Regions from separate parts of the Sorangium sp. So ce1335 genome, predicted to be linked through region 2. Evidence: riboswitches for the same ligand, from Rfam matches in the RefSeq annotation. Region 2 holds a riboswitch; the other holds the start of a gene.
What was found. A riboswitch is a leader RNA that binds a small molecule or an ion and turns the genes downstream of it on or off. The one in region 2 is predicted to bind cobalamin.
Positions count from the first base shown of each region.

Region 1: it holds a riboswitch for cobalamin, as region 2 does, so the genes downstream of both, WMF24_RS05045 (TonB-dependent receptor) here and WMF24_RS01765 (energy-coupling factor ABC transporter permease) in region 2, are expected to answer to the same signal.

Region 1 is NZ_CP150363.1:1,396,755-1,408,640, reverse strand. It holds gene WMF24_RS05050 (N-6 DNA methylase) at 1-2,051, opposite strand, end outside; gene WMF24_RS05045 (TonB-dependent receptor) at 2,249-4,504, opposite strand; cobalamin riboswitch at 4,739-4,947, opposite strand; gene typA (translational GTPase TypA) at 5,083-6,969, shown strand; gene WMF24_RS05035 (hypothetical protein) at 7,034-7,591, shown strand; gene WMF24_RS05030 (LysR family transcriptional regulator) at 7,604-8,518, opposite strand; gene WMF24_RS05025 (haloacid dehalogenase type II) at 8,694-9,503, shown strand; gene WMF24_RS05020 (serine/threonine-protein kinase) at 10,119-10,973, opposite strand; gene WMF24_RS05015 (hypothetical protein) at 11,319-11,886, opposite strand, start outside.
Region 2 is NZ_CP150363.1:494,025-505,910, reverse strand. It holds gene WMF24_RS01780 (tetratricopeptide repeat protein) at 1-1,099, opposite strand, end outside; gene WMF24_RS01775 (3-hydroxyacyl-CoA dehydrogenase family protein) at 1,351-2,241, shown strand; gene WMF24_RS01770 (enoyl-CoA hydratase/isomerase family protein) at 2,713-3,540, shown strand; cobalamin riboswitch at 4,721-4,926, shown strand; gene WMF24_RS01765 (energy-coupling factor ABC transporter permease) at 5,059-5,736, shown strand; gene WMF24_RS01760 (hypothetical protein) at 5,733-6,128, shown strand; gene WMF24_RS01755 (CbiQ family ECF transporter T component) at 6,118-6,879, shown strand; gene WMF24_RS01750 (energy-coupling factor ABC transporter ATP-binding protein) at 6,876-7,787, shown strand; gene WMF24_RS01745 (CbiX/SirB N-terminal domain-containing protein) at 7,763-8,950, shown strand; gene WMF24_RS01740 (TetR family transcriptional regulator) at 9,107-9,808, shown strand; gene WMF24_RS01735 (ABC transporter ATP-binding protein) at 9,805-10,542, shown strand; gene WMF24_RS01730 (hypothetical protein) at 10,539-11,306, shown strand; gene WMF24_RS01725 (hypothetical protein) at 11,303-11,886, shown strand, end outside.

The sequences.
Region 1 (11,886 bases), 900 kb from region 2:
ACTTCCAGCCCCTCGGGCGTCCGCTCGACCGAGAGCACCGGGGCGCCTCGGACGAAGAGCTCGATGATCTCGTTGTGAAACGCCCAGGATCCGTCGCCTGCGGCCCGGATCGTGAACCGGTGACGCAGGTAGTCCGTCTCGAGGGCTTCGCGCGACGTTGCGGCGCGAATGTCCACGTGCACCTCGGTTCGGTCATCCTCGTCCGCCGGCTGCCAGCGCCTGATGCCGGCGATGCCGCCGCGCCTCTCGACCGCGGTCGCGGCGTCCGTCGCGACGTCGCGCGCGAATACGATGGCGTCTGCGAAGTTGGACTTGCCGCTGCCGTTCGGGCCGACGAGCACCGTGAAGGGGGCCAGATCGACGCTAGCCTCCGCGATGCTGCGGTAGTTCCTGAGCTCGACGCGGCGCCACATCTGCACCGGCCCTTGGTCGATCGGCGGCGCGTCGACGTCGACGTACCGGCGCACTGCCAGGCTGAACCCGTTCGCCGCGATCTCGTCGACATCGACGAGGCGCGCATACCCGGCAATGTCGCTGGCCGACCGGAAGGTCGTCGCGATCTTCGTCACATCCTCGGGCCCGAGCCGGTTCCTCCTGCGCTCCTCCTGGAACCCTCGCGATGCATCGATGAAGAGCACCTTCCGCTTCCTCGACGCCGGCCTGTGGCGGCTCAGCACGAGGAGCGCGGCGGGGCCCCTCGTCGCGTGGAGCAGGTTGGCAGGGAGCCCGATCACCGCGTCGAAGAGGTCGTCCTGCAGCATTCTCTTGCGGATTTCGCCCTCGGTTCCTCCGCGAAACAGCACGCCGCCGGGCGCCAGCATCGCCAGCACCCCCGCAGGGCCGAGGCTAGCGATCATATGCTGCAAGTACGCGAATTCGCTTCGATTTCCAGAGGGAACACCGTACCGAAAACGCGCATGGCGGTCGCGCTCCGCCACGTCATGCCCCCACCATGTAAGGCCGACCGGCGGAACGCAGAGGACGCGGTCGTAAGACACAAGATGACCGTCCACGGAGGTGCGCGGATCGCGAAGCGCATCGCCCCTGTCGATCTGTGCGTCCGGCAGACCGGCCAGGAGCACGTTGATCCTGGCGAGCGTCCAGGCTTCGACGCTCTTCTCCTGACCGCGGAGCGAGAGGCTTCGCCCGTCTCCGCCACGGCGCGCGACGTATGTCGCGCATGCGACCAGCAAGGTGCCGTAGCCACACGCCGGGTCGTAGATGCGCATTCCCTCGGACGGGGCGAGCAGCTCCGCCATCAGCTCCGCGACCGCGCTCGTGGGGTGGGGCCCACCGGCGCGCTTGGCGTCCCGGAGGTCCACCTCCTCGAGGAACACCTGGAAGGCACGCCCCAGCGTGTCGGGCGTGGCCAGATCTCCGTCTCGAAGCGACATTCCCGAGAGGAGCCGGAGGAGCTCGTGCAGGAGGCGAAGGCGCTCCGTGCGATCCCCGAGACGTCGCTCGTCCGTGAAGTCAAGCCAGGAGAGCACGCCTTCAAGAGGCGGATTGCTCTCCTCGAGCGCTGCACAGGCCCGGTTGAGCGCCAGGTCGACCGCCGGAAGGCTCGCTTCCACCGTCGCCCATCGCGCCCGGGCAGGCACCGCGATGTTGAGCGTGGAGGGATCCGCGTCGTTCAGACGCTTCAGTAGGAGCAGGACGGCGATCGTCATCCGATGCTGCCCGCTCGGACCGAGCGCGTGCCGGAGGAGTTTGTCTGCCTCGAGCAGGCGGCCCACGATCTCTTCTTTCGTCAGCCGACCGTCTCGCGCTGCGCTCCCCGAGCCACCCCTGGACGCTGAACCCCTCTGTGTCCCCAGAGCGCCACGCGCCGCGCTCCGAGGCGAGCGATCGTCGAGCAGACGCGCGACGAGGAGGGCCTTGTCACGTCCGCGCGCGTCGAGGCCGAGCGCACGGCAAAGCTCCTTCAGCTCATCGAGGCGGAAACCGCGCAGCAGCTCATCGAGCTGCAGCCCCGGCGCCGAGAGCATCGCGTCGACGATCGCCGCCTTCTTCCGCCGGTCGGGCAGGTCGACCCCGAAGCGATCGGCCAAGGCAGCGAGCGCAGACCGGGGAAGCAGCAGCAAGACGTCGCGGGGCGTCGGCATGGCTGCGCGAACGGTACACGCGCGCACCACGCGTCGCGAGCCTGGCTACTTCCGCCGCCGCTTCCACCAACGTCATGGGCGCGTCCCCCTCGCGCACGCCACGTCGCGCGCTCGGCCACGCGGACCCGAGCGCAGCGTCCCCCTCACCGCCAGTACAGCGTCGCCCGCCCGATCGCCGTGAAGGGCCACCCCGGCGAGTAGTGGATCCCGGTGACGGCGGCCGGCTCGTGCGGCAGGCGCGACTCGCTCGCGAACTGGACCTCGCGCCAGGTCGTGTCGAGGAGGTTCTGGACGTCCACGGCCACCTCGACGTCCCTCCACCGGAGCCCGGCGTTGGCGTCGACGACCGTGAACCCCTCGGCGGTCAGCGACTCGTCCTCGGTCGCGGGCCGCGCGCCGATCGCCTTGACCCGGAGCGCGGCGAACGGCGTGAACGCGCCGACCGTCGGGCGGACGCCGACGCCCGCGGTCAGCGTGCGGGTCGGCGCGAGGGCCACCGCGCTGCCGTTGCCCGCGTTCGCGCGGAACCGCGCGCGGGTGAACGTCGCGTCGACGTCGGCGAAGAGCCAGCTCCCGAGCCGGTAGCGCGCGCCGACCTCGAGGCCGTAGCGCCGCGTCTGCCCCGACGGCTCGGTCGCGCCCGCGTCGCCGCTCCAGACCAGCTCGGAGTCGAGATCGAGGAGGAACCCCGCCGCGCTCAGCGTCAGCCCGCGGAGCGGCGTGGCCCTCGCGCCGACCTCGTAGCCCGTCGCGGGGGTGATGAGCGTCGCCCCGCCCTGCCCCAGCACCGCGCCCTGGGCGTCGTTCGAGTGGAAGCCCCGCCCGTAGTGCGCGAACAGATCGAGGCCCTCGACCGGCGACACGATCGCCGTGAGCTTCGGGAAGAGCTGCATCTGCCCCCGGAAGCCGCTCGACCGGCTCCCTGTCGCGCCGAGGTCCTCGCGCCGGTCCTCCACGTTGACGTCGATCCACTGCCCGCGCAGCCCCGCCACGAAGCGGAGCCAGCGACGGAGCCGGGCGTCCTCCTCGACGTACACGCCGATCTGGCCCTCGTCCACGTGCGCCCTGCCCCGCTCCTCGATGCGCTCGCGCGCCACGTCGTGGTGGAGCGACTTGTCGATCGCGTCGGCGCGGATCTGCGCGCCGAGCGACGTCGTGAGCTTCACCCCGCGGTGCTCGAAGCGCCGGCGCAGCCGGAAATCGGCGCCGCCGACGACGCGGTCGTCGTTCTGCTCGATCTGGTCGCCGTGGACGGGGTCCTCGCTGAAGAAGGTGAAGTTCGAGTACAGCGTGAAGCGGTAGCGGACGAGGTACGCCATCGCGCTCAGGTCGGCGTCCCGCCACGCCGTCGAGTACGCGAGCGAGGCCATGTGCCGCTCCGTCGCCCCGCCCTCGGTCGGGTCGACCGCGCCGAAGTGATCGATGCACGGCGGCTGTCCCGGCGCGGGCGGCGGCGGGCTCGGTTGGCCCGGCTCGCCTTCGCCGCACACGGCGCGCGCGGGGATCTGGCCGGAGCCGTACCAGGTCGATCCATAGGACATCCACGTCATCTGGATCTTCCCTGCGGCGCCGATGTCGTGCGTCGCCCTCAGGAACACGTTGAAGCGCTCGAGGCGCTCCGGGTTCAGGAAGGGCCCGTCGTTCCGGTAGACCTCCGCGGCGGCCACCGCGCGCCAGGCGTCGCCGAGCTCCGGCGAGGCGATCACGAGCCCGCGCTGGATCCCGTACTGCCCCAGGCTGAGCTGCGCGAGGCTCTCGTCGAGCTTCTCGGCGAAGCGGAGGTCGACGGCGCCCGCGGTGCCGAAATCGCCCAGGCTCGCGTAGTAAGGGCCCTTGGTGCCGTCGAGCCCGGTCACGAGCTCCGGGATCACGAAGTAGAGGTCGGTGAACCCGTGCCCGTGCCCGTGGCTGACCATGTTGACCGGGACACCGTCGACGGAGAAGGCGACGTCGGTCCCGTGGTCCGCGTCGAACCCGCGGAGGAAGTACTGGTTCGCCTTGCCGCCGCCGGCGTGCTGCACGGCGAAGAGCCCGGGGACCGCCTCGACGATGTCGCCCGCCCGGAGCCTCGGCCGTAGCTCGAGCTCGCGGTGCCCGACGGACACGCGCGAGGCGGCCTCGCTCCCCGGCTTCTCCGCCTGCACGGTGACCTCGAGCGGGGCGTCGGCGCCGGCGGGCGCCCCCGCGCTGCCCTCGGTCGACGCCCCAGCGCTGCCCTCGGTCGACGCCCCAGCGCTGCCCTCGGTCGACGCGCCCGCGGGCGCCTCGGGGGCCTCGCCCTCGGCCCGCGCGAGCTCGGCGCGCGCGAGCGGCGCGATGGCGAGCGAGATGGAGAGTGCCGCGAGCCCGTCGCGTGAAAGCCGATGTCCGTTTCGCCTCGTGATCGTCGCGCGCCGCATGCGCGTCCTCCTTCGCTTGCATCGCGCAGGGCGGCGTCGGGCCGCTCGCGCAGGGCACCGCGAGGAGAGAGGCGCATCCGTCGCGCGCTGCGCCGGACCGACCTCTCGCCCCCGCGGGCGATCGGGAGGCCGCGCGGGGGGCGGGTCGGACTCCGGGACGCGCGCGAACGGCTGCGGCGGCTCGGACCTACCGCCTCCCTCGAGGCTCCCAGGTCAAGCCGACGCCGGATGTCTCCCCACCGCCGGGCGCTGGCAGGTCTTCGGGCTCGCGAGCGTCTCGGCCGGGGCCGACTCCCTACTGTCCACCGCTTCCCAGCCCTCGTCGGGCCAGTGCTCGTCGTGGAGGTCGTTCTCGCTTACCGCTGCGGGGCAGCCCCGGATTTTCACCGGGTTCCCTATTCAGCCCGGGCAAGGACCCGGGCACCAGCACGCCGCGCAACCTAGGTCGGCGCCGCTCCGGCTGTCAATGCTCCCGCTCACTCCGCCCGCTCACCGCGCAACCTGGCGCCTGGCGTGATTCGCCTTCGCGCCGCGCGCCGCGTTCACCACGCCGGCCGGACGTTCGGGCTCTGGCGAGGATGGGCTCGCTCCTCCGTGGGTCGCGTGCTACACGGCCGCCGCCGTATATGCCCCGTAATGATCTCCGCAACATCGCCATCGTCGCCCACGTCGACCACGGGAAGACGACGCTCGTCGATCACATGCTCCGCCAGTCGGGCGCCTTCCGAGAGAACGAGGTCGTGGCCGAGCGGGTCATGGACTCGAACGACCTCGAGCGGGAGCGCGGCATCACCATCCTCGCGAAGAACACCAGCATCCGGTACCGCGGGGTCAAGATCAACATCGTCGACACGCCCGGCCACTCCGACTTCGGCGGCGAGGTCGAGCGCACGCTGATGATGGCCGACGGGGCGCTGCTCCTCGTCGACGCCGCCGAGGGCCCGCTGCCGCAGACGCGCTTCGTGCTCTCGAAGTGCCTCCAGCGCGGCTTCCCGGTCATCGTGGTCATCAACAAGATCGACCGCAGCGACGCGCGCGCCCACGAGGTGCTCTCCGAGGTGTTCGACCTCTTCTGCGACCTCGAGGCGAGCGATCCGCAGCAGGACTTCGCGACGCTCTACGCCGTCGCGAAGCTCGGCCAGGCGAAGCGCGAGCTCGAGCACGAGGCCACCGACTTAGAGCCGCTCTTCGAGACCATCCTCGAGCGCGTCCCCGGCCCGTCGGGCGACCCCGACGGGCCCCTCCAGGTCATCGTCTGCAACACGACGCACGACGACTACGTGGGCCGGCTCGCCGTCGGCCGCGTGGTCCGAGGCACGGCCCGGTCCGGCACCGACGTCGCGCTCCTCGCCGAGGGCGGGCAGTCGCGCGGCTACGTGAAGATGCTCTACGCCTACGAGGGGCTGAAGCGGGTCCCGGTCGAGAGCGCCAGCGTGGGCGAGGTGATCGCGATCGCGGGGCTCGATTCGGTCACGATCGGCGACACCATCGCCGACCTGGGGCAGCCCGAGGCGCTGCCGCGGATCGTCGTCGAGGAGCCGACGATCAAGATGAAGATCGGCGTGAACACGTCGACGTTCGCGGGCAAGAGCAAGCAGTCGAAGTACCTCACGAGCCGCCACCTGAAGGAGCGGCTCGAGCGCGAGGCGATGAAGAACCTCGCCATCCGGGTGGAGCCGACCGAAGTGCCGGACACGTTCGTCGTGCTCGGCCGCGGCGAGCTCCAGCTCGCGATCCTCGTCGAGACGATGCGGCGCGAGGGGTACGAGATGCAGCTATCGAACCCCGAGGTGGTGACGCGCGAGATCAACGGCGAGGTGATGGAGCCGATCGAGCTCGTCGTCATCGACGTGCCGGACACCTACGTGGGCATCGTGACCGAGCGGCTCAGCACCCGCCGCGGCCGCATGGTGAAGATGACGAACCCCGGCTTCGGGCGCGCGCGCCTCGAGTTCCGGGTGCCCTCGCGCGGGCTCATCGGCTTCCGCGGCGAGTTCCTGACGGCGACGCGCGGCACGGGCCTGCTCAACACGATGTTCGACGGCTGGGCGCCCTGGGGCGGCCCGATGATGCGCCGCCCGACCGGGGCCATCGTCGCCGACCGCGCCGGCGTGGCGACCCCGTACGCGCTGCACCACCTCCAGCCCCGCGGCATGTTCTTCATCGTCCCCGGCGTCGAGGTCTACGAGGGGATGATCATCGGCGAGCACAACCGGCCGAACGACACCGACGTCAACGTGATCAAGGAGAAGAAGCTGTCGAACGTGCGCAACCACGGCAAGGACGAGAACGTCCTCCTGGCCAGCCCGCGGCTGCTCACGATCGAGACGGCGATGGAGTGGATCGACGGCGACGAGCTCGTCGAGGTCACGCCCGACGCGGTGCGCGTCCGCAAGAAGGTGCTCGCGTGCAACCGCCGCGAGCGCCGCGAGGACGCGATCGAGCAGGCGCAGGCCGTCGAGTGATCGGCCGGCCGCGCGCCGCGGCCGGCTCCCCTGCCCCACCCGCTCCGGTGTAGTATCGCCGGGCATGAGAACGACGCTGCTTGCGGCGGGCCTCGCATCGATCGTCGCGCTCGCGCTCGCGCTCGCGGGGGCGGGCGCGTGTGGCGGGAACGTCGTCGTCGACGGGCCCTCCGGGGGCGACGAGGGGTCCGGGGGCGCCGGCGCGACGGCGGGCGCGGGCCCACAGCAGCCGACGACGGGCGCGGGGCCGACGACCGCGGGCGCGGGCCCGCAGTCGTCGAGCGCCGGCGGCGTGGATCCGGTCGAGGCGCAGATGGCCTCGTGCGGCGCCTTCTGCGCGCTGTTCGACCGCGCGTGCCCGGCGAACGGCTGCCGCGACGCCTGCGCGGCCCTGCTCACCGTGCCGCGCCCCTGCAACGCGCTGACGGCGCCGTACTTCGACTGCTTGAGCGTCGGCATCCAGATCTCGTCGATGTCGTCCTGCGCGCAGATCGCGCGGTGGATCGATCCGCTGTTCGAGTGCCTGAGCTCCAGCGAGTCCGCGTGCGACACGCCGTTCAAGGAGGTCTGCACGGAGCCCTTCCAGGACCACCGGGCGTGTCAGATCAGCGGCGTCCCGTAGCCCGGGCGCTCGTCACCTGACGGGCCCCGGGGGCGGCTCGGGCCGCAGGGCGCGCCGCAGCGGGGCGAGCGCGTCGACGACGAACGCGATGAGCGCCTTCACGCGCGGCACGGCGCGCGCATCCCGGTGCACCCCGAGCCACAGCGCGCGCTCGGGCGGCGGCGAGGGCGGCGAGAGGAGGCGCAGGCCCGGCGTCGCGTCGCCCAGGTAGCGCGGCAGACAGACGAGCCCGACGCCGGCGGCGCCCATCGTCGCCTGGGCCTCGCGGCCGTTGGTGCGGGCGGCGACGCGGGCCTTTCCGGCGACGGCGCGGAGCCACGGCAGGTCGGCGACGGCCGGCGGATCGTCGCTCATCGTGACGAGCGCGTGGCCCTCGCACTGCGCCTCGAAGTCCGGCGTGCCGCGCTCGGCGAGGTAGGTCTCCGACGCGTAGAGGCCGAACCCGATCCGCGCGATCTCGCGCTGGAACACCTCGTTGTGCTCGAACGCCGCGGGGCGGAGGGCGATGTCCGCCTCCCGCCGCGGGAGGCTCAGCCAGCGCGCGTCCGCGATGAGGTCGACGGAGATGGCGGGGTGGCGCGCGACGAACGGGACGAGCAGCGGCCCGAGGACGCGGACGGCGAGCCACTCGGACGCGGTGACGCGCAGGTGGCCTCTCAGGCCCGCGTCGCGTCCGGAGGCGGCGAGCTCGGCGGCGAGGGCGTCCTGCTCCATGCGCACGGCGTGCCCGAGCATGCTCTCGCCCGCGGCCGAGAGCGCGAATCCGGACGGCGAGCGCAGAAAGAGCTTTGCCCCGAGGCGCCGCTCGAACGCGTCGATGCGGCGCCCCACGGTCGGCTGCGTGACCTTCAGCGCGCGCGCGGCGGCGGAGAGGTTGCCGTGCCGCGCGACGGCGAGGAAATAGCGCAGGTCGTCCCAGTCGAGCATGGCTCCGGCGCGCGGGGCGCCGCTGCCGGAGAGCGCGCCGCGTCATGCGAGGATGCATGGCGAGTATACGGCGATGGCGGATCCCGCGACAACGGCGGGGCATGCATGCTCGGCGCGCTCCCCCGCTCTCGCGTCCTTCGAGGGCGTCACACCGGATCACCCGATCGAGGTCACCATGCTTTCGCGTCGCCGTGAGTTTCTCGACCTTCTCTCCGGGATCACCGCAACCGGCTTCCTGAGCTCCGCCCCGCTCGCCATGACCGCCTCGTGCGCCGCCGAGCGCGGGTCGGCGCGGCCGCCGCCGGCGCGCTCGAAGATCAGGGCCGTCGCCTTTGACGCCTTTCCTGTCCTCGACCCCCGGCCGGTCGCCGCGCTGGCCGAGCAGCTCTCCCCGGGCATGGGCGCCCTGCTCAGCGAGGCCTGGCGCACCCGCCAGTTCGAGTACACGTGGCTCCGGATCGCCTCGGGGGAGTACGCGGATTTCTGGCAGGTGACCGGGGATGCGCTGGTGTTCGCCGAGAGGCTATTGAAGATCAACCTCGGCGAGGAGAAGCGGGCTCGGCTCCTCGGGGCCTACCTCGATCTCCGGGCGTGGCCGGACGCCGCGCCGGCGCTGAGGTCGCTCAAGGAAGCGGGCGTCCGGCTCGCGTTCCTGTCCAACTTCACGCCGCGGATGCTCGACACCGCGATCGAGACGGCCGGCCTGGGAGGCCTGTTCGAGCACGTGCTCAGCACCGACCGGGCGAGGACGTACAAGCCGGATCCCCGCGCATACCGGCTGGCGCTCGACGCGTTCCGTCTGGAGCGCGAGGAGATCCTGTTCGTGCCGTTCGCCGGCTGGGACGCCGCGGGCGCCCGGTGGTTCGGCTACCCGACGTTCTGGGTCAACCGCCTTGGCCTGCCGGCCGAGGAGCTCGGCGTGACCGCCGACGCCACGGGGACGAGCCTGGCCGATGTGGTCGAGCTCGTGACGGCGGGGGAATGAGCGGCGGGCCGGGCCAGGACAAGAAGACATCGAGGGACGCGGCGATCCGGACGACCTGCGGTGAACTGCCAAGGATGCCAGGAGACAAAAGGAGAGGAAGAAACACCGCCACGGCGAAAGGAGATAAGAAGAGAGAGGCCCCGTCGAGTCATCCCGGTGCGCCGGCAAAAGAGCCCTCGGGCCGAATGGGACGGTCGGCCCGAGGGGGGTGCGTCTTCATGGCGGACCGCCCGGCGAATTACCTGCGATAGCCCGTCCACTACGAGTCGTTCCCGCCAGACATCTATACCCATGCTGGTGGTGAGATGGCCAGAGCGAACTGCACGAGATCTGCTCTTTTGATGCGAGCTCGGTCATTGTGCATGTCGATCCGAGTTTCTCAGGAGTCAGATCCGGAGAGCCGGCGCGAGACATTCTGCGTGACACCGGAAGGCAATGTCCCTGGCTGCAAGGAGCCTGGCGAGGGTAAGGCCCACGCCGCCGTCGAGGTCGAGGAGCGCGGCGAGCACGAGCGGCCCGACGTCAGGCACGAAGAGCTTCGAGATCGGAGCGCTGGCGCCGAAGGGCGCGGCCGCGGCGAGCCCGCAGGCGCCGCCCCGCCCCTGAGCGGCCCTGTCAGGAGGCGCCTTGGCTCGCGACGACCGGGGTGCGCTCCTCGTCGATGGCCCGCAGCATGGCGGCGGCGGCGTGCCCGTCCCGCGGCCGCTCGCCCGGGTACTTCGAGAGCATGCGCGAGAGCAGCGCGTCGAGCGCGGGCGGCGCGCCGGGCACCCTGTCGCGGAGGCGCGGGGGCGCCTCGAACAGGACCTTCGTCAGCGTGGCCGCCGTGGTGGCGGCCGCGAACGGGGGCCCGCCCGTCAGGCACGCGAAGAGCACGCAGCCGAGCGCGAACACGTCGGCGCGCGCGTCCAGCTCCTTCGCGCCCAGCGCCTGCTCGGGCGCCATGTACCCGGACGTCCCGAGCCGCGTCCTCGCGGCCGTGCGCCGCGTCGATGCCTCGACGTGGACGACGCCGAGATCGAGGATCTTGATGCGATCGACGCGCCCCCCGACGAGGAAGACGTTGCTCGGCTTGAGGCCGCGGTGGACGATGCCGCGCTCGTGCAGCGCGCCGAGCGCCTCGGCGACGGACAGGGCGAGCGCCACGCTGTCCTCCGCGCGCATCCGGCCTCCAGCGAGCCTCGACGCGAGGTCCTCACCGTCGAGCCACTCCATGACCAGGTAGGGCTCGCCCGAAGGGAGGACCCCCTCGGCCACATGGCGCGCGATGCGCGGGTGGTCCAGCCGATCGAGGATCAGCGCCTCGCGGCCGAACCGCGCGAGGCTCGCGTCCCAGTGCTCGTGCAGGACCTTGATCGCGACGGGCTGCCCCGTGCTCCGGTCCAGGCCGCGATAGACCTCGCCCATGCCTCCGCGCCCGGCGAGCCGCTCGATCACGAAGCGATCCGCGATGGTGGATCCGAGATGCATGCCGAGCCCCCCGTGGCGATGCGAAATCAAGACAGCACCGGCAAGCAGACAGCGGCGACGGGCCCCTGTCAAGGGAAGGGCCGGCCGCCGACCGCCGTTCGGAGCGAACGGCGCGAACGCCGAATCAGCCATTTTTGCAATCCTTTCGCGCTGCTTCCGCGGTCATTCCTCGTGTCGTTACCGCAATCGACCGCGCTCGATCCCGCGTTCGTTCCACGACGGTTCCCGCTGGCAGGGACGATGATGCTGTCGAGGATTACCGTGGTCCAGTGGCGCGACCTTTCGTGCGCTGGACCGCGGCGGACGACAACAATCCAGCGATGCGCGCGGCACCGAGGCGGCGCGCTAGCAGCCGGGGACGGCGACGTCGACGTCGAGCAGCACGTCCGCGGCCACGGTCGTCGCCTCGTCGGGGCGGCCGCTCACGCCGGCCTCGCTCGTGATCGTCATGCTCGGCGCCACGACGTAGGGTTTGAGATCCACGCCCTCGATCACCTCCATCGACAGCTCGCGCGCGCCGCGCGGCACCTCGTCGAGCTTCGCGATGAGCACCCGCGGCTGCCCCTCCGCCTCGACGAAGAACGACGCGGAGCTCAGGAAGTCGAAGCTCCCGCCCTCGGGGCTCTCGACGCGCAGCGTGAACGCGACGAGGTGCACCGAATCGACGTCGTCCTTTGTGACACCCTGGTTCTCGAACTCCGCCGAGAGATCGATGTTCTGAAAAGCGTCGAAGTCGAGCACGCCGAGGAGGTCGTCGATGATCGTCCCCGCCGGGACGACCGCCGTGCCGCCGACCTCCACGTCGATGTTGTCGAGGGAGTCGCACATCGGCAGCGCGCACAGGCCGAGGATGGACGCCGCGCGCGCGAGCGCCTCGCCGAGGGGACGCCGCCCGTCGCGCCGTGAGGACCGC
Region 2 (11,886 bases):
CGATCGCGCGCTTCTCGGCGCCGTCGGGCAGGGCGCGCTGCGCGTCCGTGAGGATCGTCGTGAGCCGCGGCTTGTCGCCGCGCTGCTCCAGGACCTCGCGGTAGAAGTTGAGCATGCCGGCGTGCGCGGGGTCGGCGCGCCGCACGCGGTCGAAATAGGGCTCCGCCGCCTGGGGCTGGCCGCGCATGCGCCAGTGGACCATGGCGATCTGCACGAGCATCCCGAGCTCCTCGCCCGGCTTGACGCCGCCGCTGCGGAGCTGGTCCTCGTAGAGGGCGACGAGGCGATCCCAGTCGCCCGCGGCGGAGTACGCCTCGGCGAGGAACGAGAGCGCCTCGGGCTGGCCGGGCGAGAGGTCGAGCACCTCCTCGTACGCCGCCACGGCGCGGGCCGGGTCGCTCAGGTGGGCCTTGATCGTGCGCGCGGCGCGGACGCCCGCGGCGATGCGGTCTTCCTTGCTCTGGGCCTCGGCCTTGACGAGCGACTGGACGCGCACGACCGCCTCCCAGTCGCCCGCGGCGGCGAAGGCGATCTCGGCGAGGCTCGTGGCGCGGCGGTTCTTCGGGTCGAGCTTGAGGGCGAGGTCGAGCAGCTCGGCGACCTTCTCGCCGAGCTCGGCGCGGCCGTAGCGGTAGCCGATGTCGGCGGCGCTCGTGTAGAGCGCGCTCTGGAAGGCGCCGTCGGTCGCGCCCTCGGCCTCGGCCACGTAGCGGTCGACGAGGTCGCGCCACCGCTCGCGCTTCGAGGCGTCGGTCTCGAGCGCCTCGGCGGCGGTGTCGTCGTCGGGGCGCAGCTCGAGCAGCCGCTTGTAGGCGGCCGCGGCGCGGTCCACGTCGATGAGCTCCTCGTGGTAGACGCGGGCGAGCTCCGCCTGCATCGCGGGCTCGACCGCGCTCCCGGCGGCGAGGGCGATCTCCAGCTCGAGCAGGCGGGCGACGGCGTCCCACTCGTGCCGCTGCTCGTGCCGCGCGCGGGCCGCGCCGAGCAGGCGCTCGACGTCCCCGGCGCCCGCACCGTTGCTCGGGGCGGTCACGGCCTCCGCGAGCTCGTTCCAGGCCGCCTCGTTTTCAGGCTCATCCTGCAGGCGCCCAAGGGCCATCCGAATCGTCTCAACGCTCATCGTCTCTCCGCGGACCTCGCGAATTCGGTCGGGTCCGTTCACGGGCCGGCCGAAGATACCCGGCCGGACGACACGGTTTCAAGGATCCTCGGCCCCGCGGGTCTGGAAGCGCGGGCGAAGCTCTCGCGCGCTTCTGCGCCGGGGACGTCCGCGGGCCGCGGGGCGGCGGGGCGGCGCGACGTGGACGCCGGCGGTTCACCGCGGTCGCGGCATCGGCTATCAACCGCGGCATGGAAGCTACGACGATCAAGCGCTTCGGGGTGATCGGCGCGGGTCAGATGGGGCGAGGCATCGCCCAGGTCGCCGCGGCCGCGGGCCTCGAGGTGGTCCTGTGCGACGTCTCGAGGGCGCTGGCGGAGTCGGGCAAGGCTCAGATCGCCGCGATCCTCGCGAAGCAGGTGGAGAAGGGCAAGATGGCCGCGGAGGCGCGCGAGGGGCTGCTCGGCCGCATCGCGGTGGCCGACGGCATCGCCGGGCTCTCGGGGGCCGACCTGGCGGTCGAGGCGGTGACCGAGAGCTTCGACGTGAAGAGCGGGATCTTCAAGCTCGCCGACGCGGCGCTGCCGAAGGGGGCGATCCTGGCGTCGAACACGTCGTCGATCTCGATCACGCGGCTCGCGGCGGTGACCAGCCGGCCTGAGCTGGTCATCGGCATGCACTTCATGAACCCGGTGCCGCTGATGAAGCTCGTCGAGCTCGTCCGCGGGGTGCAGACGTCGGACGCGACGTACGAGGCCGTCCGGGCGCTCGCGGAGGGGCTCGGCAAGACGGTGATCACGTCGAAGGATCAGCCGGGGTTCATCGTGAACCGGATGCTGATCCCGTTCCTCAACGAGGCGTGCTTCGCCCTCCAGGAGGGGCTGTCGACGCCGGAGGACATCGACGCGGGGGCGCGGCTCGGGCTGAACCACCCGATGGGGCCGCTCGAGCTGGCGGACCTGATCGGGCTCGACACGGTGCTGTCGATCGCGGAGGTGCTGCACCGGGAGTTCGGGGACTCGAAGTACCGGGCGCCCACGCTCCTGCGGAACCTCGTGGCGGCGGGGTGGTACGGGAAGAAGAGCGGGCGGGGGTTCTACGTGTACGACGCCAAGGGGCAGAAGAGCGGGCGGGCGGTGTAGGTTCGTTCCTGCGGGGGAGCCAGCGGGGGAGGGGATGCCGCGCGAGGGGGCCGGCGGGGGGCCCTCCCACAAACTCGCGCCTCTCGGGGGGCTATTGCCGTGGGCGCGGGTGGGGCGGTCCGGGAGGGAGGCGCGAGGAGCGGGCCGGCGCTCGGGTTTGTGGGGCCCTCCCCCGCCGGCCCCCTCGCGCGGCACCCCCTCCCCCGCTGGCTCTCTCCGAGGAGCGGGTGGGGGTGGGCTGCGGCGCGAATGACGGCCTCGGGCGCTGCAGATCGGCACACGACCCGCCTGAGAGCGACCCGTGGCTGGAACTCGATCGACCACAGCGGGAGATGACAGATACCGCAGGTGCGTTGGGGGAATTCCTCGTCTTCACCAGCAAGTCCACGAACAAGGCACGTGGCGCACATCAGCATCGGTGTTGCACGGCGGGCGCTTCCCCCCGGCGCGGCGCGCTGCTAGCCACCGGGCATGACCGCTCAAGAACAGCAGCCGGGGGTCCCTGCTCGCGGTACCCTCCAGTTCGTCGCCGTCGAGCGCACGGGGCACGTCGCCACCGTGACAATCCAGCGGCCCGACAAGCTCAACGCCCTGAACCCCGCCGTCCTCGGCGAGCTCACCACCGCCTTCCAGGAGCTCCTCGCGCCCGCCGAGGGCGACGAGGTCCGCGCGGCCGTGCTGACCGGCGCCGGCAAGGCGTTCGTCGCCGGGGCCGATATCGCCGAGATGGCGACCATGAACAGCATCGCCGCGAAGCGGTTCGCCGACGCCGGCCACCGGCTCGCCGACCTCATCGAGAGCGCCCCGTTCCCCGTGATCGCCGCCGTGAACGGGTTCGCGCTGGGCGGCGGGTGCGAGCTCGCCCTCGCCTGCGATTTCATCTACGCGGCCGAGGGCGCCAGGCTCGGACAGCCCGAGGTGAACCTGGGCGTCATCCCCGGGTTCGGCGGGACCCAGCGATTGCTGCGCCGGGTCGGCATCGGCCGCGCCCGGGAGCTCGTCTATTCAGGAGACATGATCACCGCTGAACAGGCGCTCGCCATCGGGCTCGTCAACGCCGTCTTCCCGGCCGCCGAGCTCCTCCCGCGCGCCCGCGAGGCCGCCCTCAAGATCGCCTCGCGCGGGCCGCTCGCCGTCGCGGCCGCCAAGCGCGTCCTCCTGCGCGGCGAGAGCCTCGACCTCGCCGCCGCCAACGAGCTGGAAGCCCAGGCGTTCGCCGCGCTCTTCGGCAGCGAAGATCAAAAGACGGGAATGAAAGCGTTCCTGTCGAAATCGCAGGCCGCATTCACCGGGAAGTAACCTGACGGCAATCGAGGGCAACTGACGGCAACCGAGGACAACCGACGGCAACCAACAGCTCACCAGAAAAAAAGACCGCGCATCATGCCGGAGGGGGGGCCAACATGAGCGCGGCAGGGGGACCGCGGAGGAACACCGGATGTCCGCCGCGGTGCGCAAGAAAGACCGCATGCGCTCCGGGCTGGGGGGGGCTGCGCCGGCGCGCATGCGGTGAGAAGAGTGTGGCACCCGGGCGCCCGCTGTCGATAACAAAGTGCAAGGCGTGCGCGCCGATGCGCGAATCGAGCACGCCGCGATGACAGCCAGGCGACCGCGCGACGCGCATTCGCCCGATTTCCCGGAATGCGCGTCCGGGCCGGGCATACCCATCCACAACCGACAGCGCTCGATGGGACGAGCTCGCCGGGTTCCGAGAAAAGACAACGCCAAAGCCCGCCGGCCACGTCAATCCGCGTCCTCCGGACGTCACAACGACGCAGGATGGCAGGGGCCGGACGCCGGCTTATGTAAGTAAAGAGCCAGGACGAACAGAGCGCGCTCCAACGAGAAACGTACCGACCGAGGCCGAACGACGCGAAACACGGGACGGCGCGCTCCAGAAAGGACACCGGGCAGGAGCGTCCAGGCACGGCGATTGTAAAGTGTGTTTACCGCGGAAGCAGGAGGGATAGAAACTGACCGATTGCCCCCGGTGTGTTCGTCTCGGTCAATTTCGCGGCCTGTGCCACGATTCGATTGATAAGGAGGAGCCCGGGCCATGACGCCGCCTGTTCGCTCAGCGGGCGGAACAACGAGCGCGCGGCGGACGACGGCAGCGGCGGATCGCCCGCTCGCGGCGACGCGGCAGCGACAGGGCACGGACGAGGGCGAGCGGCCGGCCCGTCGGATGAGGGGCCCGGACGGCGCAGGGCACGCGGGACGGCGGGAGAGGGCGCGTTCGGGGTGCCAGCGAGCGCGGAGTCACCGTGCGCCGCGTCGGCCATGCGCCGCAGCGGGGGCGCGCCGCGTCGGCCACGCGCCGCAGCGGGGGCGCGCCGCGTCGGCCACGCGCCGCAGCGGGGGCGCGCCGCGTCGACCACGCGCCCCATCCGCCCGGCGCCGCGTCGGCCATGCGCCGCAGCGGGGGCGCGCCGCGACCTCCTTGACGCCGGGCACGAGACGGGCCTACCGAGCAGCCATCTGACAATCCATTTCCTCGGGTGCCCTCGCGGGCATAACAGGGAAGCCGGTGCGAAACCGGCGCGGTCCCGCCACCGTGAATGGGGAGCTGCATCCGGAGACCACTGGGCCTCGTGAAGAGGCCTGGGAAGGTGGACGCAGCGCCGGGAGCTCGAAAGGCCCCCTGAACCCATGAGCCGGGAGACCTACCCGAGTCCCACGAGGTGCAGTTTGCGCACGTCTTCGTGGCGTTCGGGTGCGGACTTCACCCGGAACGCCGAAACAGGTCTCCCCGGCCGCCCCTTGTTCCTCTTTGCCGTGTTCCTTGCCGCGTCGCTCGCGGCGAGGCCCGCGGCCGCGATGCACCTCGCAGAGGGCGTCCTGCCGCTCGGGTGGTGCGCTGCATGGAACGCGCTCGCCCTGCCGTTCGTCGCCGTCGCCCTCCACCTGCTCCGGAAGCGCACCCAGCAGGACGCCTTCTACAAGCCGTTCGTCGGCCTCGTCGCCGCCGCCGTCTTCGCGATCTCGTGCATGCCCGTGCCGGTGCCGACCGCAGGGACGTGCTCCCACCCGTGCGGCACCGGGCTCGCCGCGGTGCTCATCGGGCCCTGGATGACCGTCCTCGTCACCGTCGTGGCGCTCCTCATCCAGGCCCTCTTCCTCGCCCACGGCGGGCTCACGACGCTCGGCGCCGACGTCGCGTCCATGGGCATCGCGGGCGCGTTCACCGGGTACCTCGCCTTCCGGCTCGCGCGGCGCTGCGGCGCGAGCCTCTGGGTCGCGGGGTTCCTCGCCGGCGTACTCTCGGACTGGGCGACCTACGCGACGACGGCGCTCGAGCTCGCCCTCGGCCTCGCCGGCGAGGGGTCGGTGGGCTCGATGTTCACGGCCGTCGCGCTCGCCTTCGTCCCCACCCAGCTCCCGCTCGGGCTGCTCGAGGGCGCCATGACCGCCGGAGCCCTCGTCTTCCTGCGCGCCCGGCGGCCCGACATCCTGGACCGGCTCCGGGTCGTCCCGCTGCCCGCGGGGGCGTCGTGAGCCGGCGGCCGAGGCTGCGCCGGTCGGCCGCGCTGCCGGCCGCCGCGCTGCCGGCCGCCGCGCTCCGGCTCGCCGCGCTCCGGCTCGCCGCGCTGTCGGCCGCCGCGCTCCGGGGCGCCGCGCTGCCGACCGCCGCGCTGTGGCTCGCCGGGTGCGGCGGCGCGTCCTGGGACGGCGTCGACGAGGCCGTGGTCCGCCGCATCGCCGAGGACGCCGGGCGCCACGACACGGGGCCGGTCTTCGGCCTCGAAGGCGACCTCCTGCTCTTCGCGTTCCTCTGGGCCGGGCTCCTCGCCGGCTTCGCCCTCGGCTACCTCTCGCGCGTGCTCTTCGTGGAGCGCGCCGATCAGCCCGCGGGCAAGCCCGGCGGCGAAGGGCTCCGTGCAAAGTGACCTGCCCGCGCGCACCCGCGCGCGGCTCCGCGACGTGGACCCGCGGCTCCGCCTCGGCGCCGCCGTGGCGGCGTGCTGCGTCGCCGCGGGCGCGCGCTCGCCCTGGACGCCGGCCGCGCTGCTCCTGCTCGCGTGCGGCGCCCTCCGGCTCCAGGGCATGACCGCGGGCGACACCCTCCGCGCCTTCGCGCCCGCCGCCTGGATCGGCGGCCTCGCGGCGGCGCTCGCGCTCGCGCTCACCCCGGGCGAGCCGCTCCTCGCCGGCGCGCCGTTCCCGCTCGACGCGCTCACCCGCGAGGGCGCCCGCCGCGCCGCCGCCCTCGGCGCGCGCGTCCTCGCGGCGGCCGCGGTGCTCCGGTGGCTCTCCCGCGCCGCCGCCCCCGCCGAGATCGAGGCCGCCCTCGCCGGCCTCGGCGCGCCCGCGGCGCTCGTCGAGCTGCTCGCGCTCGCGCGGCGCTTCGCCGGCGTGCTGCAGCGCGCCGCCGACAGCGCCTTCAGCGCCGCCGCCCTCCGCGGCGGGTTCTCGCGGCCCGCCGCCGCCGCGCGCTCGGCCGGCGCGATCGCCGGCGTCGTGGCGCTCCGGACGCTGGAGCGCTCCGAGCACGCCGCCGTCGCCATGCAGCTCCGCGGCTACAAGGGGAAGCTCCCCGTCGCCGACCGACGGGCGAGCGCCCCCGCCGCGAACCTCGCCTTCACGGCCGCCGCCGCCCTCGGGCTGACCCTCTGCGTGGCCGCCGGGGGCGCGGGGTGAGCGCGAACGCGATGCGCGCGCCGGCGATCGCGCTGCGCGCGCCGGCGATCGGCTACCGCGGCGCCGAGGCCGTCCTCCGCGACGTGCGCCTCGACGTCGCCGAGGGCGAGTCCGTGGCGGTGCTCGGCGGCAACGGCGCCGGGAAGACCGCGCTGCTCCGCGCGCTCGTCGGGCTCCTCCCCGCGCCCGGCGGCGGCGTCGAGATCGCCGGCCGCCGCGTGGCGTCGCCGTCGGACGCCGTCGCGGCGGGCGCCGCGCTCGTGCTGCAGGACCCGGACGACCAGCTCCTCGGCGCGACGCTCCTCGACGATGTCCTGTTCGGCCCGAGGAACCTCGGGCTGCCCGCCGCCGAGGCGCGGCGCCGCGCAGAGGCGGCGCTCGCCGCCGTGCAGATCGCGCACCTCGAGGGCCGCGCGATCGAGGCGCTCAGCTTCGGCGAGCGCAAGCGCGCGTGCATCGCCGGGATGCTCGCGATGCGGCCGCGCGTGCTCCTGCTCGACGAGCCGACCGCGGGGCTCGACCCGGAGGGCGAGCTCTCGCTGTGCCGGACGCTGCGCGCGCTCTCGGAGCAGCAGGGGACCACGCTCGTCACCGCGACGCACGCGGTCGACCTCGTGCCGCTGTTCGCCACGCGCGCCGTCCTGCTCGGCGACGGGCAGGTCCTCGCGGACGGGCCGCCGCGGGAGGTCTTCGCGCGCGGGGAGCTGCTCGCGCGGGCGCGGCTCAGGCGGCCGTGGGTCGCGGAGCTCTGGACCCGGATGACCTCGGCCGAGCCGCCCGGCCCCGCGGCCGGGCCGCCCGGCCCCGCGGCCGAGCCGCCCGGCCCCGCGGCCGGGCCGCCCGACCCCGCGGACCTTCCGCTCACCCTGGAGGAGGCGCTCGCATGCATGACGAAGGGCTCCTGCTGATCGGCCACGGCAGCCGCGACGCCGCGTCAAACGCCGAGTTCGAGGCGCTCGTGGCCGAGCACCGCGCGGCGCGGCCCGGGCTCGTCGTGCAGCACGGCTACATCGAGCTCGCGACGCCGCACCTCGCCGACGCGCTCGCCACGCTCGCGGCGCAGGTGTCGCGGGTCGCGGTCGTGCCGCTCTTCCTGTTCGCGGCGGGGCACGTGAAGAACGACATCCCGCTCGCGCTCGAGCAGGCGCGGGCCGCCTTCCCGGGCGTGCGCTTCTCCGCGGCGCGCCCCCTCGGCGTGCACCCGGCGCTCGCGGAGATCGCGTTCGAGCGGGCGGCGTCCGTGCTGCCGGAGGATCCGGCCGCGCGCGCCCGGACGGCGCTCGTCGTCGTGGGGCGCGGGTCGAGCGACCCGGACGCGAACGGCGATTTCTGCAAGATGGCGCGCCTCATCGGCGAGGGCCGGGGGCTGCTGCTCGTCGAGCCGACGTTCATCGGCGTCACCCGGCCTTCGGTCGAGGAGACGCTGGAGCGCGTCGCGCGCCAGCGGCCCGAGCGGGTCGTCGTCGTGCCCTACTTCCTCTTCGCCGGGCGGCTCATGACGAAGCTCGCCGAGCAGGTCGACCGCTTCTCGGCGGCGTACCCGTGGATCCGCGCGTCGCTCGCGCCGCACCTCGGCCGGTCGAGCGCGCTGTCGGGGCTGATCGACGAGCGCGCGCGCCAGGCGCTCGCGGGCGAGGCGCCCTTGCCCTGCGACACGTGCATGTACCGCACCGCCATGCCGGGGCTCGCGCGGGAGGTCGGCGGGCTGAAGGCGATGCTCTACAGCGTGCGCCACACGCTGACGCACACGCAGGCGTCGAACCACCCGCACGCGCACCGCTCGCTGCGCAAGCACGTGCTCGTCTGCGGCAACGCCGACTGCGTGGACCGCGGCAGCCTGGCGCTGCTCGAGGCGCTGCGGCGGCGCCTGAAGCAGGCCGGGCAGCAGCAGCAGATCCGCGTGACCAGGACGTCGTGCATGGGGCGCTGCGGCGAGGGGCCCACCGTGGCGGTCTATCCGGACGGGGTCTGGTACCGGGGCGTCCGCGAGGAGGACGCGAAGGACCTCGTGGAAGAGCACCTGCTCGGCGACCGGCTGGTGGCGCGGCTCGTGGACGACATCATGCAATGAGGCGCGGCGCCCGGCGCCGCCCTCGAGCACCGAACGCCGACGCGCGGGGCCTCCCCCCCGAGGCCCGCGCGCCCCCCCGGCGCTCGTGGTCCCTGTCCGCGCCGGCGGCTGGCCGCCCGATTTGACTGATATGTCTGAATTAGTCATATTAGTTCTGTGCCCGTTCGCCGCCCCGAAAAGCCCCGCGATCCTGCGCGGCGCACCAGGATCCTCGAGGCCGCCAGGCGCCAGTTCGCCGAGCGCGGCTTCAAGGGCGTGAACCTCGACGCCGTCGCCGCCGAGGCCGGCTGCGCGAAGGGCGCGCTCTACCTGGAGTTCGCCGACAAGGAGTCGCTCCTGCGCGAGGTGGTCGAGCAGTCCTTCGCCGCGATCCGCGCCCGCTTCGCCGCCGAGGTGATGGGCTTCGACTCCCCGCTCGAACGCCTCGTCGCGACGCTCCGCTTCGCCTACCGCCAGCAGGCCGCCGAACCGCTCTTCGGCAAGCTCCTCCGCGAGGACCCCGATCTCCGCGCGCTCCGCCTGCAGGACGACGCCGCGAGCGCCGCCGCCGCGGAGGCGCAGCTCGCCCAGATCTACGGGTGGGTCGACGAGGGCATCGCGCGCGGCGAGATCCGGCCCGACGTCGACCGCGACGCGATCCCCTTCGTCCTCGGCGTGCTGCGCTTCGCGCCCCAGCACCTCGGGCTGGCCACGTCGTTCGGCGCGTTCTCGGGCGAGCGCACGCTCGACGCGATCGCCGACATCTTCCGCGCCGGCCTGGCCGCGCGCCCCGCGGCGAGCCCCGCGGAGACGACCTCCACGACGACGATTCCCACGGAGCAGCGCGCGACCGCGTCGCGCGCGAGGAGCAAGCGATGAACCAGGCGATCGAGGTGAACGCGCTCGGCAAGCGCTTCGGGAAGGTCACGGCCGTCGACGGCGTGAGCTTCACCGTCGCGGCCGGCGAGATCTTCGGCTTCATGGGGCACAACGGCGCCGGCAAGACGACGACGCTGCGCATGCTCCTCGGACTGACCCGGCCCACCGCGGGCACCGCGCGCGTGCTCGGGCGCGACGTCGTCCACGAGACGCTCGAGGTCCGGCGGAACGCAGGTTACCTGCCCGCGTCGTACTCGCTGCCCCCCGACATGACGGCGCGCGGCTTTCTCGGCTACATCGCCGCGATGTTCGCGCTGCCCCGCGACGTCGCGGCCGCGCGCGCCGACGCCCTCCTGCGCCGCTTCGGGCTGGAGCGCGAGGCAGACCGCCCCCTGCGCGGCTTCTCCACCGGCATGGCCCAGAAGGTCGGCATCGCCCAGGCCCTGATCAACGAGCCCGCGGTGCTCCTGCTCGACGAGCCGACCTCGGGCCTCGACCCCCTCGGCCGCCACGAGCTCCTCGAGGTGCTCCGGGCGCTCGCGCGCGAGCGCGGCGTCACCATCGGGTTCTCGTCGCACATCCTCTCCGACGTCGAGGCCCTCTGCCGGCGCGTCGCCGTGATGCACCGCTCGCGCCTCGTCGCCTGCGACGAGGTCGAGCGCCTCAAGGACGCGCACAGCGCGCGCACCATGGACGATCTCTACCTCGCGCTCGTGCGCAGGGAGGCCGCGTGATCCGGCTCCTCTGGCTCGACTACCTCACGACGCTGCGCGAGCGGAAGACCTGGCTCTGCGTCGCGATGCTCGCCTACGCCCTCGTCGCGATCCCCGTCGTGCTCGCGCGGCCGCCCGATCACGTGCGCGCCGCGATCGCCGCCTGGTTCGGCGACGCCGCGCCGTTCCAGGTCTTCATGTACGTGTGGATCGACCTGACGATGAACAAGGCGATCGCGTTCCTGCCCGTGGTGCTCGCCAGCGGCGTCGTGCTCCGCGAGCGCGACACCGGCGTGCTGCCGCTCCTCGCCAGCAAGCCGGTCTCGATCCCCCGCTACTTCGTGCTCCGCGCGCTGAGCGCGTGCGCGGTGATGGTGACCCTGCACGCCGCGACCCAGCTCGCCGGCGCCGCCTACTTCACGGCGCGCGTCCCCGGCTTCCGCCCCGGCCCCTTCCTCGGCGCGATGTCGCTCCACGCCTTCGCGGCGCTCTTCGCGACCGCGCTCTGCGCCGCGATCGCCGCGTGGGTGAGGCACCGGGCCGCCTCGGCGCTCATCGGGTTCGGCACGCTCGGGGGCCTCGTGGGCCTCTCGCTGATCGGCTTCTACCAGCCCGCCTGGCGGAGCCTCACCCTCGCGAACCCGATCACCCTCGGCGCGCTCGGCCTCGGGAGCCTCGACCACCTCGGCCCCGCCGTGCTCGGCCCCCCGATGCTCGCCCTCACCGCCCTCACCGCCCTCACCCTCGCGGTGGGCGCCGCGGGCGTCCGGAGGATGGAAGCATGACCCGGGCGACCGCCCCCGCCGCGGGCTCGCTCCGCGGCTACTTCGCGCTCGAGGCGCGCCGCGCCCCGCGCCGCGCCTCGCTCGCCGCGGCGGTCGCCGGCGCGCTCGTCGTGCTCGGCAGCCACGCGCTGATCGTGCGCCTGCCGGAGCAGGTCATCCGCTTCATGGAGCAGGCCTTCGCGATCGAGGGGATGGCCTCCGTGCTCCTCATCAACGATCTCCTCGCCGTCTATTTCGTCGCGTACTTCGTCGCCCTCGCGGGCCTCGTCGACGCGACGGTCACGGCGCGAGAGGAGCATCGGCTCGAGCTCCTGCTCGCCAAGCCGGTCCGCGCCCGCGTCCTCGTCGCCGCGCGCACGGCGCCCTCGCTGCTCGCCGGGGCCGGGGCGGGCGTCGTCGTCGCGGCCTGCACCGCGCTCGCCGTCGCGCCGTACATCGAGGCGGTCGACATGATCAGCGCAGCGGGCGCGCTCGGCGCCGGCCTCTTCCTCGTCGCGCTCGCGATCGCGCTGCTCTCGGCGCTCCTGCCGCTCCTGGTGCGGATGCGAGACGGCTTCCTCGCGCTCCTCGTCGCGTCGGC